Regions from separate parts of the Caloramator sp. E03 genome, predicted to be linked through region 2. Evidence: predicted binding sites of a transcription regulator. Region 2 holds the regulator's gene; the other holds the start of a gene.
The links. The regulator LexA, encoded in region 2, represses DNA repair genes until DNA is damaged. The targets are predictions, from matches to a motif close to CNAACANNTGTTNG.
Positions count from the first base shown of each region.

Region 1: the regulator LexA is predicted to act here: its motif matches at 4,564-4,577, upstream of uvrB (excinuclease ABC subunit UvrB).

Region 1 is NZ_CP040093.1:2,632,761-2,642,542, forward strand. It holds gene brnQ (branched-chain amino acid transport system II carrier protein) at 173-1,462, opposite strand; gene FDN13_RS12520 (PRK06851 family protein) at 1,741-2,820, shown strand; gene FDN13_RS12525 (transposase) at 3,277-4,185, shown strand; gene uvrB (excinuclease ABC subunit UvrB) at 4,591-6,552, shown strand; gene uvrA (excinuclease ABC subunit UvrA) at 6,609-9,434, shown strand; gene FDN13_RS12540 (FHA domain-containing protein) at 9,494-9,782, shown strand, end outside.
Region 2 is NZ_CP040093.1:107,629-117,410, forward strand. It holds gene purB (adenylosuccinate lyase) at 1-971, shown strand, start outside; gene proC (pyrroline-5-carboxylate reductase) at 1,261-2,055, shown strand; gene FDN13_RS14165 (hypothetical protein) at 2,073-2,246, shown strand; gene FDN13_RS00560 (tyrosine recombinase XerC) at 2,289-3,260, shown strand; gene FDN13_RS00565 (hypothetical protein) at 3,264-3,602, opposite strand; gene yneA (cell division suppressor protein YneA) at 3,679-3,942, opposite strand; gene FDN13_RS00575 (IS1634 family transposase) at 4,180-5,892, opposite strand; gene lexA (transcriptional repressor LexA) at 6,160-6,774, shown strand; gene FDN13_RS00585 (aminotransferase class I/II-fold pyridoxal phosphate-dependent enzyme) at 6,808-8,094, opposite strand; gene hfq (RNA chaperone Hfq) at 8,159-8,410, opposite strand; gene miaA (tRNA (adenosine(37)-N6)-dimethylallyltransferase MiaA) at 8,456-9,400, opposite strand; gene mutL (DNA mismatch repair endonuclease MutL) at 9,409-9,782, opposite strand, start outside.

The DNA of each region.
Region 1 (9,782 bases), 460 kb from region 2:
GCTTTATATATATATTTTGAACAAAATATCAAAGTAATTCCAATGAATAAAGTATAATATCCCCAAATACCTATGACACTTATTATTGATTTTGCAATAAACCTGAATACAGTAAACTTAGGTATTACTTTAGGTAAAGGTATTTGCAACTTTTACAACTCCTTAATATTTACTATTCAGTTTGACCACTATGCTTTTTACCAAATAATAATGGAATTAAAACACCTATTAAAGCAGGAAGTATCCAGGCAAAGTTTGATTTTGCAAAAGGAAGTTTGCTAATTAGTGCTTGTACGCCTTTTAAATTTATTCCTATTGCTGAAAGTCCATCAACTATGCTTATAATTAAAGTTAAATATACTGCATAAAGATAAGAATTCTTGTTTTTTATAAATTCATCAAATATATTTAATATAATTAGTACTATAACAACAGGATAAACAGTAACTAAAAGAGGCACTGCCAATTTAACGATAGTTTCAACTCCAAAATTTGAAACTACTGCACTAAATAAAGTAACAATTATTACAACAGTCTTATAACTAATTTTGTTGTTTGTAAGGTTAGAAAAGAATTCTCCAGCAGTAGCAGTTAAACCTACAGAAGTAGTAAGGCATGCAAAACCTACTGCTATACCTAAAGCTATTTTGCCGAAATTACCTAAAAGATTTTGTGTTATTGCAATAGTAAGCTGAGTTTTTGATATATCGCTACTAAAAATACCTGATGCAGTAGCACCTAAATACATAAGCCCTCCATAAACCATAAGAAGTCCACAAGCTGCAATAACACCTGATAATAGTGTAAGTTTTATTTGATCTTTAGTATTACTATATCCCTTTGCAACAACGCTGCTTATTATAATACCGGCAAAAACAGTTGACGCTAAAGCATCCATAGTTTGATAACCTTCCGCAAAGGCCTTTGAGAATGGGTTTGTTATATTTGTTATAACAGGCTGTCCAATAGGAGAAATTATGCCTTTAGCTATTATTATTGCAAGCATTGCTAAAAGCACAGGAGTTAATATTTTTCCTATCTTATCAATAACTGATGAAGGATTTATTACGAGATATAAATTGATTGCGAAATAAACTGCAGTAACTATTATAGGACTTACGTTTGGGAAAAGAGGCTTTATTGCCATTTCATAAGTAGTTGCACCTGTTCTTGGTATTGCAAGTAGTGGTCCTATTGCAAGCATTATAACTATTCCTAAAACTTTGCTAAAGTTTGTTCCAACCTTTCCAGCGAAATTTTCAAATTTACCATCATTTTTTGACATTACAATAATTCCGATAAGGGGAAGGCCTATACCTGTTAACAAAAATCCAAAAAGTGACATGTACCATTTTGAACCTGATAAAATACCAATATAGGGAGGAAAAATAAGGTTTCCAGCTCCAAAGAACATTGCAAAAAGTGCTAATCCAATTACTAAAACGTCCTTAAATTGTTTCATTTTGTTACCTCCTAAATTGTTATTAAAAAAAGTTAAAAAAGTAGAAAAATTAAAAAAAATAATGACAAATATAATTATAATAGCACAATGAAATGATTTCAATAGAAAAAATATGTGTATTTTGCTAAATTGTATATGTTATATATTTAACAATGATGCAAATTTTAAATATTAAAGTTACATTATAATAAAAAATATATAAAATTGAAAAAATTTTTGTGTATCAAAATATATTTATTTTAATATTATGATAATAGACTAATTCTTGGAGGATAAATATGGCAATTAAAAAATGCTATTTTGCTTCAGCAAATACTTGTAAAGGATTTGTATCATTTTTTGATTATGTCATTAATGATGCAAAAAGGGTCTACATTATAAAAGGAGGACCAGGATGTGGAAAGTCAACTTTTATTAAGAAGATGGGGGAAGAACTTCTTGAATTTGGCTTTGATATTGATTTTATATACTCTCCTTCTGATATGAATTCCATTGACGGTATTTTCATACATGGAGTTGATTTTGCTGTAGTCGATGGAACTTCACCTCATGTTATAGATCCTAAATATCCTGGAGCGGTTGAAAGAATATTAAACTTTGGGGATTATTGGGATATTGATTATTTAAGGGAAAAGATGGATGAAATAAAGTATTATTTTGATGAAATAGAAAAACATTATGAGGTATTTTTTAATTATATGCTTGGGGCAAAGCAGATACACGATAGGTGGGAGAAAGAATATTTAAAAGGAATGGATTTTAAAAAGGCAGATGAAATAACTGAAAAGTTGATAAGTAGCATAATTTTGAAAAATAATAATAAAGCACCTAAGGAGTGGCATAGATTTGCAGGAGCTATGACTCCACAGGGGCAATTATCCTTTTATGATGTATTGGTAAAGCAGATTAAAAACAGATATATAATAAAAGGAAGACCGGGTACTGGTAAATCAACTATGACTAAAAAGGTGGCTAAAGCAGCACTAAAAAGCGGCTATGATGTTGAATACTATCATTGCAGTTTTGATCCTGATAGCATAGATATGATAATAATACCTGAGCTTAGCTTTGCAATGCTTGATGGGACTGCTCCACACGAATTTGAGCCTGAGAATAAAGACAAAGTAATTGATATGTTTGAATGTATAGATAAGGATATAGTACATGAAGATGAAGATCCTATTAAATCAATAGAACTTGAATATATAAAAGAACTTGAAAAAGCAAAATTTATATATAGAAAGATTTATGAGCTTAATAATGAGCTTGAAAAATATTATATTGATGCAATAGATTTTAATGACGTAAATGCCCTAAGGATAAGAATTACAGATACAATTAAGGCTCTAAAAAAATAGTTTTGAATCTTGGTGAATTTTGGGACAGTTACTTATTTTCTATATATCTACATCAATTCAATGTAGGTTTCTCCTCTTGTTTTCTTGGGGGTTACTTGAGGTGTTTTGCGGTTTCCCCGGCCTTTTCCAGTCTTTCCGGGACGGTTAGTGTGAAAATGTCCATTTACAAAAAAGGAAAAAAGTTCAAGACAAGGGACGGTTACTTATTTCATACACAATATCTGCAAAATCAGGGGGACATGTATAAAATATTATGTCTATTATTTAATATAATAAGTAACCGTCCCTTCTGTTACCTTTGAAAAACCACAAACTTTTTCATTCCGTCGTTGTGGCTACTTTTAGTTATGACCTGTTACTCATTTAAGGTACATTCACACCAATTCTATGAATAAACAAACCTCCAACTTGGAAAAATAATACTAAAAATATATTCCAAGTTGGAGGTGTTTTTTTATGCCAAGAATGGCAAGGCAAAAAAGCTATGACTCTATTTATCATGTTATGGTTAAAAGTATATCCGAAGTTCCCCTCTATAAAGATGATAAAGATAAGATAAAATACCTTGACTACATGAAAAAAGCCCAAGAACAGTTCGAATTTAGAGTTTATTCCTATTGCCTTATGGATAATCATGCTCATTTTATTATAGATGCAAACGGTGCAGATATCTCAAAAATAATGCACTTTGTAAACTATAAATATGCCATGTATTTTAATAAAAGGTATGAAAGAAGTGGCCATCTCTTTCAAGACAGGTTCAAAAGCTTAATCGTAAAGGATGATAGATACCTCTTTGCCTTAACAGCCTACGTTCACTTTAACGCAACAGACCTAAAAGGCTACGATAAAAATCCACAGGATTATCGCTTTTCATCTTTAGGCATATTCTTAGGGCAAAAGACAGATGAATTTGAGCTTATAGATGACAAATTTATATTATCCATGTTTAGCCTAAAGGAAGCTACAGCAAGGGCTATATACAAAGACTTTGTATTTAAAGTAAAAAGTATTGTTGATGCGCAAAGAGAAGAATTTAAGAAAGAAGGAACAGAGTATAGGAGCATGAGAACCATTCTTGTAAGGGATCTATCCCCTGATAAAATAATAGAATTAATATCACAAAAATTCAACGTAGATAAGCTAATGCTAAGGATAAAGCGGGCAAAGGAGGCAAAGGAAGCGAAGGCAATACTATGCTTTGTGTTAAGAAAGTTTTGTGATTTAAGATGTGCCGATATATGCAGGATACTTGGGAATATGGGGCAATCTAACGTTTCAAAGCTATGTTCCCTTGGGAGGGAGCTTGTAAAGGAAGAGAAATATAAAAATATAGTAAATGATATATTAACACAAGGGGCATAGATAATTTTATAATGTAGGTTATATATTAAGTATCTTGGTATAAGTTGATAAAATATTTATGCAAATTGTAATAAAAAATTTAAAGTTTTTATACATAAAGATAAAAATAAGGATAAAATATGGACAAGCTATCTTTACAAAATTATTAAAAAAGCAAAAACTTAAAAATATATTAAAAACTAAAATGCAAATAGGTAAAAGGAAGGATTAGATTCAAAAAAATTTTAGAAATTTTAACATGAAAAAATTAATAAGTAACCGTCACCAAACCTAATAAGTAACCGTCATGAAAAATCTAAAAACCCAAAAACATAAGTAACCGTCCCAAAAAACATAAGCATTGACTGTAAATGTTAAAAGATATATAATCATAGTAATCGAACTAATGTTCAAAAGGTGATGACTATGGGAGAGTTTAAAATAAAATCGATTTTTAAGCCAACTGGAGATCAGCCTGAGGCAATAGAAAGGCTTGCAGAGGGAATAATAAGAGGAGACAGGTTTCAAACGTTACTTGGTGTTACAGGTTCTGGTAAAACATTTACTATGGCTAATGTAATAGAGAGGGTACAAAAGCCAACCCTTGTAATAGCCCATAATAAAACTCTTGCAGCGCAGCTTTGTAATGAATTTAAAGAATTTTTCCCTGATAGTGCTGTGGAATATTTTGTAAGTTACTACGACTATTATCAGCCGGAGGCTTATGTACCTCAAACAGATACTTATATAGAAAAGGATGCAGCTATAAACGATGAGATTGATAAACTAAGACATTCTGCAACTTCTGCACTTTTTGAGAGGAGAGACGTTATAATAGTTGCTAGTGTATCTTGCATATATGGATTAGGAGATCCATTTGAGTATAGGAATCTAATGCTTTCATTAAGAAGGGGAATGGAAAGAGATAGGGACGAGATATTAAGGAAACTTGTTGATATACAATATGAAAGAAATGATATTAACTTTACAAGAGGTACCTTTAGAGTAAGAGGAGACGTTGTTGAGATATTTCCTGCTTCTTCATCAGACAAAGCTATACGAATAGAAATGTTTGGAGATGAAATCGACAGAATATGTGAAATTGATACTTTAACAGGAGAGATATTGGCAGAGAGAAATCACGTATCAATCTTTCCTGCATCTCATTATGCTGCATCAAGAGAAAAAATAGAAGAGGCAATAATAAAGATAGAAAAGGAGCTTGATATAAGATACAGGGAACTTAAAGATCAAGGCAAATTACTTGAAGCACAAAGGCTAATGCAAAGAACTAATTATGATATAGAGATGCTTCGTGAAGTTGGATATTGTACGGGGATTGAGAATTATTCGAGGCACTTTGATGGTAGAAAGCCAGGAGAGCCTCCTTATACACTACTGGACTTTTTTCCAAAGGATTTTCTTTTGTTTATAGATGAGTCCCATGTTACATTGCCTCAGATTAGGGCAATGTACGGTGGAGATAAATCAAGAAAAGATAACCTTGTTGAATATGGATTTAGGCTTCCCTGTGCTTATGATAACAGGCCTTTAAAGTTTGAAGAATTTGAGAAAAAAATAAATCAATGCATTTTTGTTAGTGCAACTCCAGCAGAATATGAATTGAAACATTCAACACAAATTGTAGAACAGATTATAAGACCAACAGGTCTTGTAGATCCTGAAATAATAGTACGTCCGATTAAGGGACAAATAGATGATTTGATTTCTGAAATTAAATCAACTGTTAACAATGGATATAGAGTACTTGTAACAACTCTTACGAAGAAGATGGCTGAAGATTTAACGGATTATTTAAAAGAAGTAGATATTAAAGTTAGATATTTACATTCTGATATTGACACTATAGAGAGAATGAAAATAATAAGAGATTTAAGGCTTGGAGTTTTTGATGTCTTAATAGGCATAAACCTATTAAGAGAAGGCCTTGATATACCAGAAGTTGCGCTTGTAGCAATACTTGATGCTGATAAGGAAGGATTTTTGCGTTCAACAACTTCCTTAATTCAAACCATAGGTAGAGCTGCAAGAAATTCTAATAGCAGGGTAATAATGTATGCAGATAGTGTTACTGATTCTATGAAAAAGGCAATTGATGAAACTAATAGAAGGCGAAAAATACAAATGGAATATAACATTAAGAACAACATAACTCCTAAAACTATAATAAAGCCTGTACATGATGTAATAGAAGCTACTAAAGTAGCAGAGGATAGGGCAGAGTATATTGAGAGTGTAGAGAGTTTAGAAAAGCTTTTAGAGTCCCTTGAAAAGGAGATGAAACAAGCAGCTAAAAACCTTGAATTTGAAAAAGCTGCACAAATAAGGGATAAGATTATTGAACTAAAAAAACATACGAAAAAGTAATATAAAAATTCATTGCTATTTGTAGCATAAGCATAGCTATAAATGAGGAGGTTAATATGTCTTTAGATAAAATAATTATAAAAGGAGCGAGAGAGCATAATCTAAAAAATATAGATCTTGAAATACCTCGAAATAAGCTAATTGTATTTACAGGCCTTTCGGGCTCTGGTAAATCATCCCTTGCATTTGACACTATATATGCAGAAGGTCAAAGAAGGTATGTTGAGTCTCTTTCAGCTTATGCGAGGCAGTTTTTGGGCCAAATGGATAAACCAGATGTTGATTATATAGAAGGGTTGTCACCTGCAATTTCAATAGATCAAAAAACTACAAGTAAAAATCCCCGTTCAACTGTAGGGACGGTAACGGAAATTTATGATTACTTAAGGCTTCTTTATGCAAGGATAGGAGTGCCACACTGCCCTAAATGTGGCCGTGAGATAAAGCAGCAAAGCCTTGATCAGATAGTTGATAAGGTTATGGAGTTTGGAGAAAAAACAAAAATACAAGTTTTATCTCCAGTTGTTCGTGGAAGAAAAGGAGAACATACAAAGCTTCTTGAAAATATTAAGAAGAATGGATTCGTAAGAGTAAGAATAGATGGTGAAATATTAGATATAAATGAAGACATTAAACTTGAAAAAAACATAAAGCACAATATAGAAGTTGTTGTTGATAGAATAGTTATTAAAGAAGGAATAGAAGCAAGGCTTTCTGATTCAATAGAAACAGCATTAAAGCTATCAGAGGGGCTTGTAATAATCGATATAGTAGGAGAAGAAGAGATACTTTTTAGTGAAAACTTTGCTTGCCCAGAATGTGGAATAAGCATAGGAGAACTTGCACCAAGGATGTTCTCTTTTAATAACCCTTATGGCAAATGTCCAGTATGTGATGGATTAGGATCTCTTATGGAGCTTTCTCCAGACCTTATAATACCTGACAAGAAAAAATCTATAAACGAAGGAGCTTTAAAGCCTTATAATGGCTTTAAGGAAGATTCATGGGGATACTCTATAATATCTGGTCTTGCAAAACATTATAATTTTAGCCTTGATGAACCTGTTGAAAATTTGCCTGAGGATATTATTAACATACTGCTATATGGAAATAATGGTGAGAAATTTAAAATAGAATATAATACTGAGTTTAGAAGAGGGGAGATACTTCATACCTTTGAGGGAATCATACCAAATCTGGAGAGAAGATATAAGGAAACAAATTCAGATTATATTAGAAGCGAAATTGAAAATTACATGACGGTTAGAAAGTGTCCTAAATGTAATGGTGCAAGATTAAGAGAAGAAAGCCTTGCAGTTACTGTTGCAGGGCTTCCTATTAACAAGGTATGTGATATGGCTGTAAGAGATAGCCTTGAATTTTTCAAAAACCTTAAACTTACAGATAGGGAGTATACTATTTCCAAACAGATAATTAAGGAGATTAAAGCAAGACTTCAGTTTATGGTTGATGTTGGGCTTGATTATCTTACTCTTTCAAGGGCTGCTTCAACTTTATCAGGAGGAGAATCCCAAAGGATTAGGCTTGCAACCCAGATAGGATCAAGTCTTGTTGGAGTTTTATATATACTTGATGAACCAAGCATAGGGCTTCATCAAAAAGACAATGATAAGCTAATATCAACCCTAAAGCATATGAGAGATCTTGGGAATACAGTTATAGTTGTTGAACATGATGAGGATACAATAAGAGAAGCAGACTACGTTGTAGATATTGGCCCTGGAGCAGGTTCCCATGGCGGTAAAATAGTTGCCCATGGAACACCAGAGGAAATTGCAGCCTGTGAAGATTCTATTACTGGTCAATACCTATCAGGAAGGAAGAAAATTGAGATACCCTCTAAAAGAAGAGTACCTAACGGCAATTGGATAAATATAAAAGGTGCAAGGGAAAACAATCTAAAAAATATAGATGTTAATATTCCCCTTGGGGTTATGACAGTTGTAACTGGAGTTTCTGGTTCTGGAAAAAGTACATTAGTAAATGAAATACTATATAAAGGGATTGCTAAAAAAGTTATGGGAACAAAGGCTTATCCAGGTGAGCATGATGATATACTTGGAATTGAAAACATAGATAAGATAATCGATATTGATCAATCTCCAATTGGTAGAACCCCTCGCTCAAATCCTGCAACCTATACGGGAGTTTTTGACTATATAAGAGAAATATTTGCTCAAACTCCTGAAGCAAAGATGAGAGGATATAAGACAGGGCGTTTTAGCTTTAATGTTAAAGGAGGAAGATGTGAAGCCTGCAGTGGAGATGGAATTATTAAAATAGAAATGCAGTTTTTACCAGATGTTTATATACCCTGTGAAGTATGCAAAGGAAAAAGGTACAACAGAGAAACTCTTGAGATTAAATATAAAGGAAAAAATATTTCAGATGTACTTGATATGACTGTAGAAGAAGCCCTTGAATTTTTTGAAAACATACCAAGGATTAAAAATAAACTTCAAACGCTATATGACGTAGGGCTATCATATATAAAGCTTGGTCAACCCTCAACTCAGCTATCAGGGGGAGAGGCACAGAGAGTAAAGCTTGCAACTGAACTTTCAAAAAGGAGTACTGGTAAAACACTATATATACTTGATGAGCCTACAACAGGCCTTCATATTGAAGATGTTAGAAGGCTTATTGATATACTTCAAAGGCTTGTTGAGAGTGGAAATACAGTAGTTGTAATTGAGCATAATTTAGATGTTATTAAATGTGCAGATTATATAATAGACTTAGGTCCAGATGGGGGAGATAGAGGAGGGAAAATTGTAGTATCAGGAACGCCTGAAGAAGTAGCAAATTGTAAGGAATCATATACAGGGCTATATTTAAAAAAGATACTGAAGCAGATATAATCTGCAACAGTATCTTTTTTGTGCTATAATTTACTTAGATTTTTGCAAAGGGTGATTGTATGATAGGGTATTTAGGTTTTGTTTTGAAGTTTGTTATAATTGCTATAATATATATTATTTTATTTAGGATAATAAAGATAATGTATATGGATCTTAAAAGTATTAAAACGAAGGAAGAATTAAAAAACTTTGCCTTTGAAGTTAAAGATGCACCTGATAGCTTAGACATAAGAAAAGGAAGTGTATTTCCATTGCATGTTATAACCAATATTGGAAGAAAAGATGATAATCATATTATAATAAACGATCCTTTTATATCTTCAAAGCATGCTACAGTTTTTATAAAGG
Region 2 (9,782 bases):
AACCAGCCCAACTCACAACAGTTGGAAAAAGAGCATGCCTTTGGATTCAAGATTTGGTATGCGATCTTGAGTACCTTGATTTTGTAATTGACAATTTAAAGCTTTTAGGAGTTAAAGGTACAACAGGAACACAAGCAAGTTTTTTAAAATTATTTGAAAATGATCATGAAAAAGTTAAAAAACTTGATGAAATAATATGTGAAAAGATGGGATTTAAAGATAAATATTTTAAAGTTACTGGTCAAACTTATCCTAGAAAACAGGATATGCTTGTATTAAACGTTTTATCTTCTATTGCAGAAAGTGCCTATAAATTTAGTAATGATATTAGAATACTTCAAAGCTTAAAAGAAATAGAAGAACCATTTGAGAAGAATCAGATTGGCTCCTCGGCTATGGCATACAAGAGAAATCCTATGAGAAGTGAAAGAATATCATCTATTGCAAGATATGTTATTATTAATTCATTAAACCCTGCTATTACTGCTTCAACCCAATGGTTTGAAAGAACCCTTGACGATTCCGCAAATAGAAGAATTGTGATACCAGAATCTTTCCTTGCAGTAGATGGAATACTTAATCTTTATATAAATGTGACTTCCGGATTAGTTGTATATCCAAAGGTTATAGAAAAACACGTAAAAGAAGAACTACCTTTTATGGCTACAGAAAACATTTTAATGGAAGCCGTAAAAAAAGGTGGGGACAGACAAGAGCTTCATGAGAAAATTAGAATACACTCTATGGAAGCAGCTAAAAAAGTTAAAGAAATGGGAGAAAGCAATGATTTGATAGAAAGGATTTGTGCAGATCAAAGTTTTAAGCTTGAAAAAGAAGAAGTACTAAACGCACTAAGACCCGAAAATTATATAGGCAGATCTAAAGAACAAGTTGAAGAATATATAAAGTTTGAAGTAGACCCTATATTATTAGAAAGTAATGAAAATATTTCTGTTGAAATAAATGTATAATATTTGAACAGAAGGTATTGTTTTATATTTAACAATGCCTTCTGTTTTTTTATTTTATGTCGAATATATATTTATAAATTAAATTTATATTCGACAACTATTTTATTTTTTATTTGATATACATTATCAATTAATAAAAGTCGAAAAAATAATATAAATATGAAAGTAAATATTATAAAATATTCAAAGTTATAAACATCTATTATCCACCGTTGTTATTAATTTTGGACATGTTATCAATTTCATTTTTTTATGATAAAATTAAATAAAAACGCAGGAGGTAAAAAATATGATAGGTTTTATAGGTTGCGGGAATATGGCTAATGCAATGATTAATGGTATGATTAAAAATAATATAAATCCTAACGAAATATGTGTATTTGACCCAAACAAAGAAAAACTTGATGCTATGGGACTAAAAGGTATAGTGATATGCGAAAATAATATAGATGTTTTTAAAAATAGCAAATATGTATTTTTAGCAATCAAACCAAATGTATATAATGATGTATTGAATGAAGTAAAAAACTACATAAAAGATGATAATGTATTAATATCTATGGCTGCTGGATATAAAATAGATAGCATAAAACAAATAATAGGAGAAAGAAAAGTTGCAAGGATAATGCCCAATACCCCTGCATTAGTGCAAGAAGGTCTTACAGCACTTTGCTTTGATAATCTTATTAATGAAAATGAAAAAATGGAAATTAAAAAATTACTAAGTTCTTTTAGTTATGTTATTGAAACAAAAGAAAATTATATAAACGCATATTCAGCAGTATCAGGCAGTGGCCCAGCTTATGTTTTTATGTTTATTGAGGCTATGGCTGATGCAGCTGTACTTTTAGGTATTCCAAGGGATGATGCTTATAAAGTTGCTCAGCAAACTTTACTTGGAAGTGCAAAACTTTCTATGACATCAGGAAAACACCCTGGAGAACTAAAAGACATGGTATGTTCACCTGGAGGAACAACAATTGAGGGAGTTAGAACACTTGAAGAAAAATGCTTTAGAAGTGCAATAATTGAATGTATTATTAACACTTACAAAAAGAACCTCGATATAAACAATATTAGATAGTTTTGAGGTGGATTTTAATGATAATATTGAGAGTTATATTGTTTATATCATCTATTTTATTATTTATGTTTGTAGCATTTATATTATTAATAGAGACTTCAAGCAGTTTTAAAAAACAAAATAAAAAGCATAATCAAAATACAAACCCAAAAGTACATGAAGAGAGAGGGAGAAAACATTATGCTAAATAATAATTTAGCATAATGTTTATAAAATTAAGAGGAGGGGATGGCTTGGAGGAACATATCAGCATATTTGATGAAAATCTTCCTTCAATATTAAATGATTTTTTGGGATATCTTTGCACTATAAAAGGAAAATCTCAAAATACAATAGATGGTTATAAAACTGATTTAAGATTATTTTTAAAGTATATAAAAAAAGTAAAGAAAAATTTAAAAGACGATATTGAAGATATCTATATTGGCGATATAGATGAGGAATTCATAAAATCAATTAGACTTTCTGATCTATACTCTTTTATTAATTATGTTACCTTGAAAAGAGATAATAGCGCCTATGCAAGAGCAAGAAAAACAGCAGCTATTAAATCATTTTTTAATTACCTTGAAACAAAAGTTAAGATAATAAAAGAAAACCCCGCAAGGGAGCTTGAATCTCCTAAAATAGAAAAAAGGCACCCTGTATATCTTACTTTAGAACAAAGCAAGCAGCTTTTAAGTATTGTTGACGGAAGAAACAAAGAAAGAGATTATGCTATTTTGGTGCTATTTTTAAACTGTGGGCTAAGGCTATCAGAACTTATAGGAATTGATATTAGTAAAATCAAAGGAGATACATTAACGGTAATTGGTAAGGGAAACAAGGAAAGAACCGTGTATTTAAATTCAGCCTGCATTAAGGCTATAGAAAACTATCTTGCTGTAAGACCAAAAGATGGGGTTATTGATAAGGATGCTCTGTTTCTTAGTGAGAGAAAGAAAAGAATTAGCAAAATTACTGTTGAAGTTCTTGTAAAAAAATTTATAAAAAAAGCAGGTTTATATGATAATAAGTATACTCCACATAAGTTAAGACACACTGCTGCTACTTTAATGTATAAATATGGACATGTTGATATTAGAGCGCTACAGCAAATATTGGGCCATGAAAGTGTATCTACAACACAGATATATACCCATATTGATGACGAAAAGTTAAGAGAAGCTATAAAATCTAATCCTCTATCAGAAGAAAAAGAGTAGTATCTATTCTACTCTTTTTCTTCTTAGTATTTCATTTATTTTTTTGTCATATTCTTCTTTTAACTTCGGGATATCTTCTATATATAAACAATCATTAAATCCATCATCTTCGTTTTCTTCTAAACTTTCATTGTCTCCTTCTTCTATTTCAAAGATATATTCTTCTATCTCTTCTTCCCCATCCAAAATCCCTTCTATTTTAATTTCAATGTAATCTTTATCATCTATTTCAAGGCATTTGCCGCAATTATCACAAATCTTTTCTGGATTAAGGTCGCATATATTACATTTATTACAACCATTACATATCTTACTTGTTTCAAGTATACAATTTTTGCTCATAATTCATCATTCCTTTTCATTATTTTATACTAAATTATAATAAACTATTTTAAAAAAGTAAATAACAATTAATCAACTAATCAACAGGTATTAATAGCTGTTCTCCAGGTACTATTATTGAAGAATTTAGTTTATTAATCTTTTTAATATCATATATAGTTTTTCTTATATCTTTTTGATTAGAGCCATATTTTTTTGCAATGCTCCAAAGAGTATCACCACTATATACTGTTATTTTTGTATATGTACGCTCTGCTTTTGTTTTATCATTAAACGCAAAAGATAGTAATAATATTATTATAAGCATTATAAATAATATACACCTTTTCATAGATTTCATTAAACTCCCCTCTTTCTTCAATACTCATTATAACAGAACAGCTGTTCTTGATTTCTAATTCCAGTATAAAGAACTTTTGTTCTGTTGTCAATATACTTCGAACAAAAGTTTGAACATTGTTTTATTTTATGCTATAATCTCATCTTTGACAGTTGCGCGAAGCAAAAAGCCTGTAGAACCATTGAATATCAAGGGCTCTCAGGCTTTTATACTTTTCAAAAAAGTGAACAATGTTTTTTATTTTTTCGTGTCTTTAAAAATTTTTTTCATTTGTTTCATATTAATTATTTGATAATCCGTTCTAAAGCCAAATTTGTCATGTAAATCATCTGTAAAATCGGTCCTTGTATATATTGGAATATAGCCCTCATTCTTAATCTCATAAAAATTCATTTCTCTAAGTTCTGATATAATATCGCTACACGTATATTTTTCTGAAAGCTTTTTTTCTAATAGCCTATATATCATCAGGGAAATGAAACAAGTTGTAAAATGCGCTTTTATTCTATCATCTCTTCTTAAATATACTGGTCTTGCCTTAAACTCTGATTTCATAATACGGAAGGACTCTTCTATTTCCCAACGCCTTCTATTAATTTTTATAATTGCGGCAGCATCATCACTTATATTTGTACATACTGCGTAAAAACCATCATACATTGCCTCTTGTGCTATTAAATCAGCATTAATGCTGTATAATTCTTTTTCAGCTACTTCACCGTCAGGTGTGCAGTGAGTCTTTGAAATAAAGCGTTTGTAATCATTAGCATTACATTTCTTCAATTTTGTAGGATTGGTATCAATAACCTCTTGAGCTCTCTCTATTTGGTTACCTCTTATAGTTCTTTGATAGTTTCTATATTTCAAGGAAAATGTTACAATAAGTTTTTGTTCAAGCCCGTCTTCTTTTATCCAGCGTTCCTTATAAAAAATTTTATTAATATCTGTTTCTTCGTCAATTTCGTTTAAATTATATACTTTGTCTGAATCGCTAAGATGCCATCCTTTGGGGTCTAACGCCCATTCTTTTAAATGTGATTTTAATTTTTTAATAGATTGTGTAGTAATAAAAGCTCGATTTTGTATATTATTAAATTTTCTGTTTGCTGTAGATGCAAGCCCTGCATCTGTACAAATGATAAATTTTGAAAGCCCAAATTCGGATATAATTTTTTGCTCTAAAGGTTTTAAAGTTACTTGTTCATTAGTATTACCTTTGTTTATACAAAATGCAAGGGGGATGCCGTCTCCATCCATGAAAAGTCCCATTTGAACAATTGGATTGGGTCTATGTTCCTTCGATACTCCATACTGTTTTAATCCTTCTTCCTGTTCAATTTCAAAGAAATAGTTGGTGCAGTCATAATAGAGAACTCCTTTATTACGATTGCAAACTTTAAGACTGTTCTTGTATAATTCTGACTGAATAAAATCTGTTTCTTGTGAAATCACTTCTAAAGCTCTATAAATATGCTGAAGCTCAAAATCAGGCTGCTCAATAAATTTTTTTGATAGTTCGTATGTAGCAAGCTTAGATGATGGATAAATAATTCTTGCATAAATTAATCTTGATAGTATTGAATTTAGATTAAAATTAAATTTATGTTTATCCGAAATATTTTTACAGATATTTTGCAGCCCAAGCTCGTTATATATTTTTTGTAAAAACAAGTAACTACCATTAAAAGTATGCTGTTCGTCCTTGTTAATTTGTTTAACAGGCGAGTATTTTACTAATATTTCTCTTTTCTCTTCTTTTTCTTTTCTATTTAACTCTTCAACGTACCTCTTCCCCCATTCTATAGGGTCTTGTCCGTTTAGTTTTTTTAAAAGTTCATCATAAGTGCCAAGCTTCTCAACTACTTTTGATGTACGCTTGCCTTTTTCATAAACAGATTTAACTACATATAAGGATGCTGCATTTTTTGATTTAACAATTTGTAATCTCATTTTTTCACATCTCTTCATATATTTATATCTATATTATAACACATTGTTACACATTGTGCACTATAAAAATTTAAAATTTGACAAAAAAATAAGCCTATATCAAGGCTTTAAGGCACTTTTTTTGTCTTGCAACTGTCAAAGACCCGATTTCTAATTCCAGTATAAAGAACTTTTGTTCTGTTGTCAATATACTTCGAACAAAAGTTTGAACATTGTTTTATTTTATGCTATAATTTATATAAATTTAAAATTAGGGGGTGTAAAGGTATGATTAATAATGATTTATCTGATAAACAACAAGAAATTCTTGATTTTATAAAGCATGAGATATCAATTAAAGGATACCCTCCATCAGTACGTGAAATATGTAGTGCTGTAGGCCTTAAATCAACTTCTACAGTACATGGCCATCTTGCAAAACTCGAAAAGAAAGGCTACATAAGAAGAGATCCTACAAAACCAAGAGCTATTGAAATACTCGATGATAGAGCATATAATAAAGAGATAATATCCGTACCAATTGTTGGATCCGTTGCTGCTGGTACACCAATACTTGCTGTTGAAAATATAGAAGATACTTTTCCACTGCCAACAACTTATTTTTCTAATAAAAATAACCTTTTCATGCTTCAAATAAAAGGCGACAGTATGATAGGAAGTGGAATTTTAGATGGAGATTATATCATTATAGAACAACAATCAACTGCTATTGATGGTGATATAGTTGTAGCTCTCGTGGATGACAGTGCAACAGTTAAAAGATTTTATAAAGAAAAAGATTATATTAGACTTCAACCTGAAAACCCGGCTTTGGAACCAATAATAGTTAAAGATTGCAAAATACTTGGTAAGGCAATTGGTTTGTTTAGAAAGATAAAATAAAAAGCCCCAAATTGGGACTTTTTATTTTTATATCTATTTATTATTTAAAACGTTTGATAAACCTATCATTATACCTATTTTGGCATGTTCAAAGGTTAGTCCTCCTTGAAGATATGCTATATAAGGTGGTCTAATTGGTGCATCAGCACTTAATTCTATTGATGATCCTTGAATAAATGCTCCTGCTGCCATTATTACTTGATCTGTATAACCCGGCATATCCCAAGGCTCACATTCTACAAAGGAATCTACAGGAGATCCTTTTTGGATACCCTTACAAAAATTAATAAGATCCTTTTCATTATTAAACTTTATTGCTTGAATTATATCGCTTCTTTTCTCATTGTATTTTGGTGATACTTCAAATCCTGCAATCTCCATTAACCTTGAACAGAATATCGATGATTTTAAGGCTTCTGAAGTTATATGTGGTGCCAAAAAAAGACCTTGAAATATATGTCTTATAACTCCAAAAGTAGAACCACATTCTTTACCAAGTCCTGGAGCTGTAAGCCTATAAGCTGCCTGCTCCACATATTTTTTCTTCCCACATACATATCCTCCAGTAGGAGCGATTCCTCCTCCTATGTTTTTTATAAGGGATCCTGCAATTATATCAGCTCCGACTTCTGTTGGTTCTAAAATATCTATAAATTCACCATAACAGTTATCTACAAAGCATATAATATCTTCTTTTATTGCTTTTACTGCTAAAATAGCTTCTTTTATATCATCTATTTGTAAAGCCGGCCTCCAACCATATCCTGTTGAACGCTGGATAGTAACCATTTTTATACTTTCATCATTTTTTATAGCATCAACAACAGAATTTATATCAATCTTCCCATTTTCAAGCAACTCAATTTGCTTATATTTTATCCCAAACTCTTTTAATGATCCATTATTCTCCCCTTCTATTCCAATCACCTGAAGGAGTGTATCGTAAGGCTTTCCTGTTATAGATAAAAGGGTTTCATTGGGCCTTAAATTACCACTTAAAGCAAGAGTTATTGCATGTGTTCCAGAAACTATATGTGGCCTTACAAGTGAATCTTCGCAGCAAAACACTCTCGAATAAACTCTATCTAAAGTATCTCTCCCAATATCTCCGTATCCATATCCTGTTGTATTTGTAAAATGAGCATCAGAAAGCCTTTCTTGCTGCATTGCATAGAGAACCTTTGATTGATTATATTCTTTAATCTCATCTATTTCTTTGATAATATCAGATATGTCATCTAAAGCCTTTTGTGACATTTTAATAACTTCATCACAAATATTAAAGCGTTCTTTTAGCATCCTTTTATATATTTCAAGCATATTAACCTCCAAGCAAATTTAATATAATGAAGCAAAATAAATACCCTCAATTTGAGGGCATATATCATTCTTTTTCTTCAGAATTATTTGATGTAGGTGTATAAAGTACTGGAATTGTAGGAGTTATAGTAGATACTGCATGCTTATAAACCATAATCTGCTTGCCTTCATTTTCGAGTATTATGGTAAAGCTATCAAAGCCTTTTACAAAACCTTTTAACTGAAATCCATTAACAAGATGTATTGCAACTCCTACTTTATTTTTTCTTGCTTGATTTAAAAAAACATCCTGAAGATTATTAGCGTTTTTATTCATAGCATCATCCTCCAAGGCAAAATATGATTATAATATATATATATTCTATACGAGATTGATTTTGCTTTCAATATAGAATATAATATTTTCTAAAATTTCATCAAGACTATTAAAATTATCAAGATCAATCCAATATATCCTATTTTCTCTTCGAAACCAAGTAAGCTGACGTTTTGCATAACGCCTTGTACTTTGTTTTATTATATCTATAGTTTCATCCAAAGTATAAAGCCCATCAAGATAATCAAGAACTTCTTTGTAACCTATACCTTGCATAGAAGTCATATTTTTATTATATCCCATTTCTTTTAATTTTTTAACTTCTTCTATAAGACCTTTTTCAAACATTTTATCTACTCTTTTATTTATTCTATCATATAACTTTTGTCTATCCATGTAAAGTCCAATATATGCGATATTATATTCAATTGGTTTATTTTTTGATTCTTTTTGATATTCAGACATAGTTTTTCCAGTATTTTTATAAACTTCAAGAGCTCTTATAATTCTTTTAATATCATTGGGATGTAGCCTATTAGCAGTTTCGATATCTACTTCCTTAAGCATAAGGTGAATATGTTCTCCTCCATATTCTTCAGCTAAGCCCTGAAGATATAAGCGATATTCCTTATCGTTTGCTGTATTTGTAAAATCAAGGGGATATGTAAGAGAATTAATATAAAGTCCTGTACCTCCAACAACGATTGGTACTTTGCCTCTTTTTATTATATTATCTATACACTCTCCAGCCATCTTTCTATATAAAGCAACACTGAATTCTTCCTTTGGATCAACTATATCTATCATATAGTGAGGTATACCCTGCATTTCCTCTAAAGTTGGTTTTGCAGAACCTATATCCATATATTTATATATTTGCATAGAGTCTGCAGATACTATTTCACCATTAATTCTCTTAGCAAGCTCAATAGATATTTCAGTCTTACCTGAAGCCGTTGGGCCTGTTATTATAACTATATCCTTCTTCATTCTATCACCTATTGAATTCTTTTAAATTTCTTTTCAAGTTCATTTACTGTCATTTTTATAATTGTAGGACGTCCATGAGGACAAGTATATGGATTTTCGCAATATCTCAATCTATCAATAAGTTCAAACATCTCCTTATAGTTTAGCTTATCACCAGCCTTTATTGCACTTTTACAAGCTAATGTATATATAGTTTTATCTATTATATTTGTTCTTTCATTATTTACGTTATTAAGTATTGACATTATCTCCATAAATAATTCTTTAGTATTAGGATTTCCATAAATAACTGGAATACTTCTTATAGATATTGAATTCCCACCAAACTCTTCAATTTCAAATCCAAATTGTTTAAAAAAATCTATGTTATCTAAAACCAGTT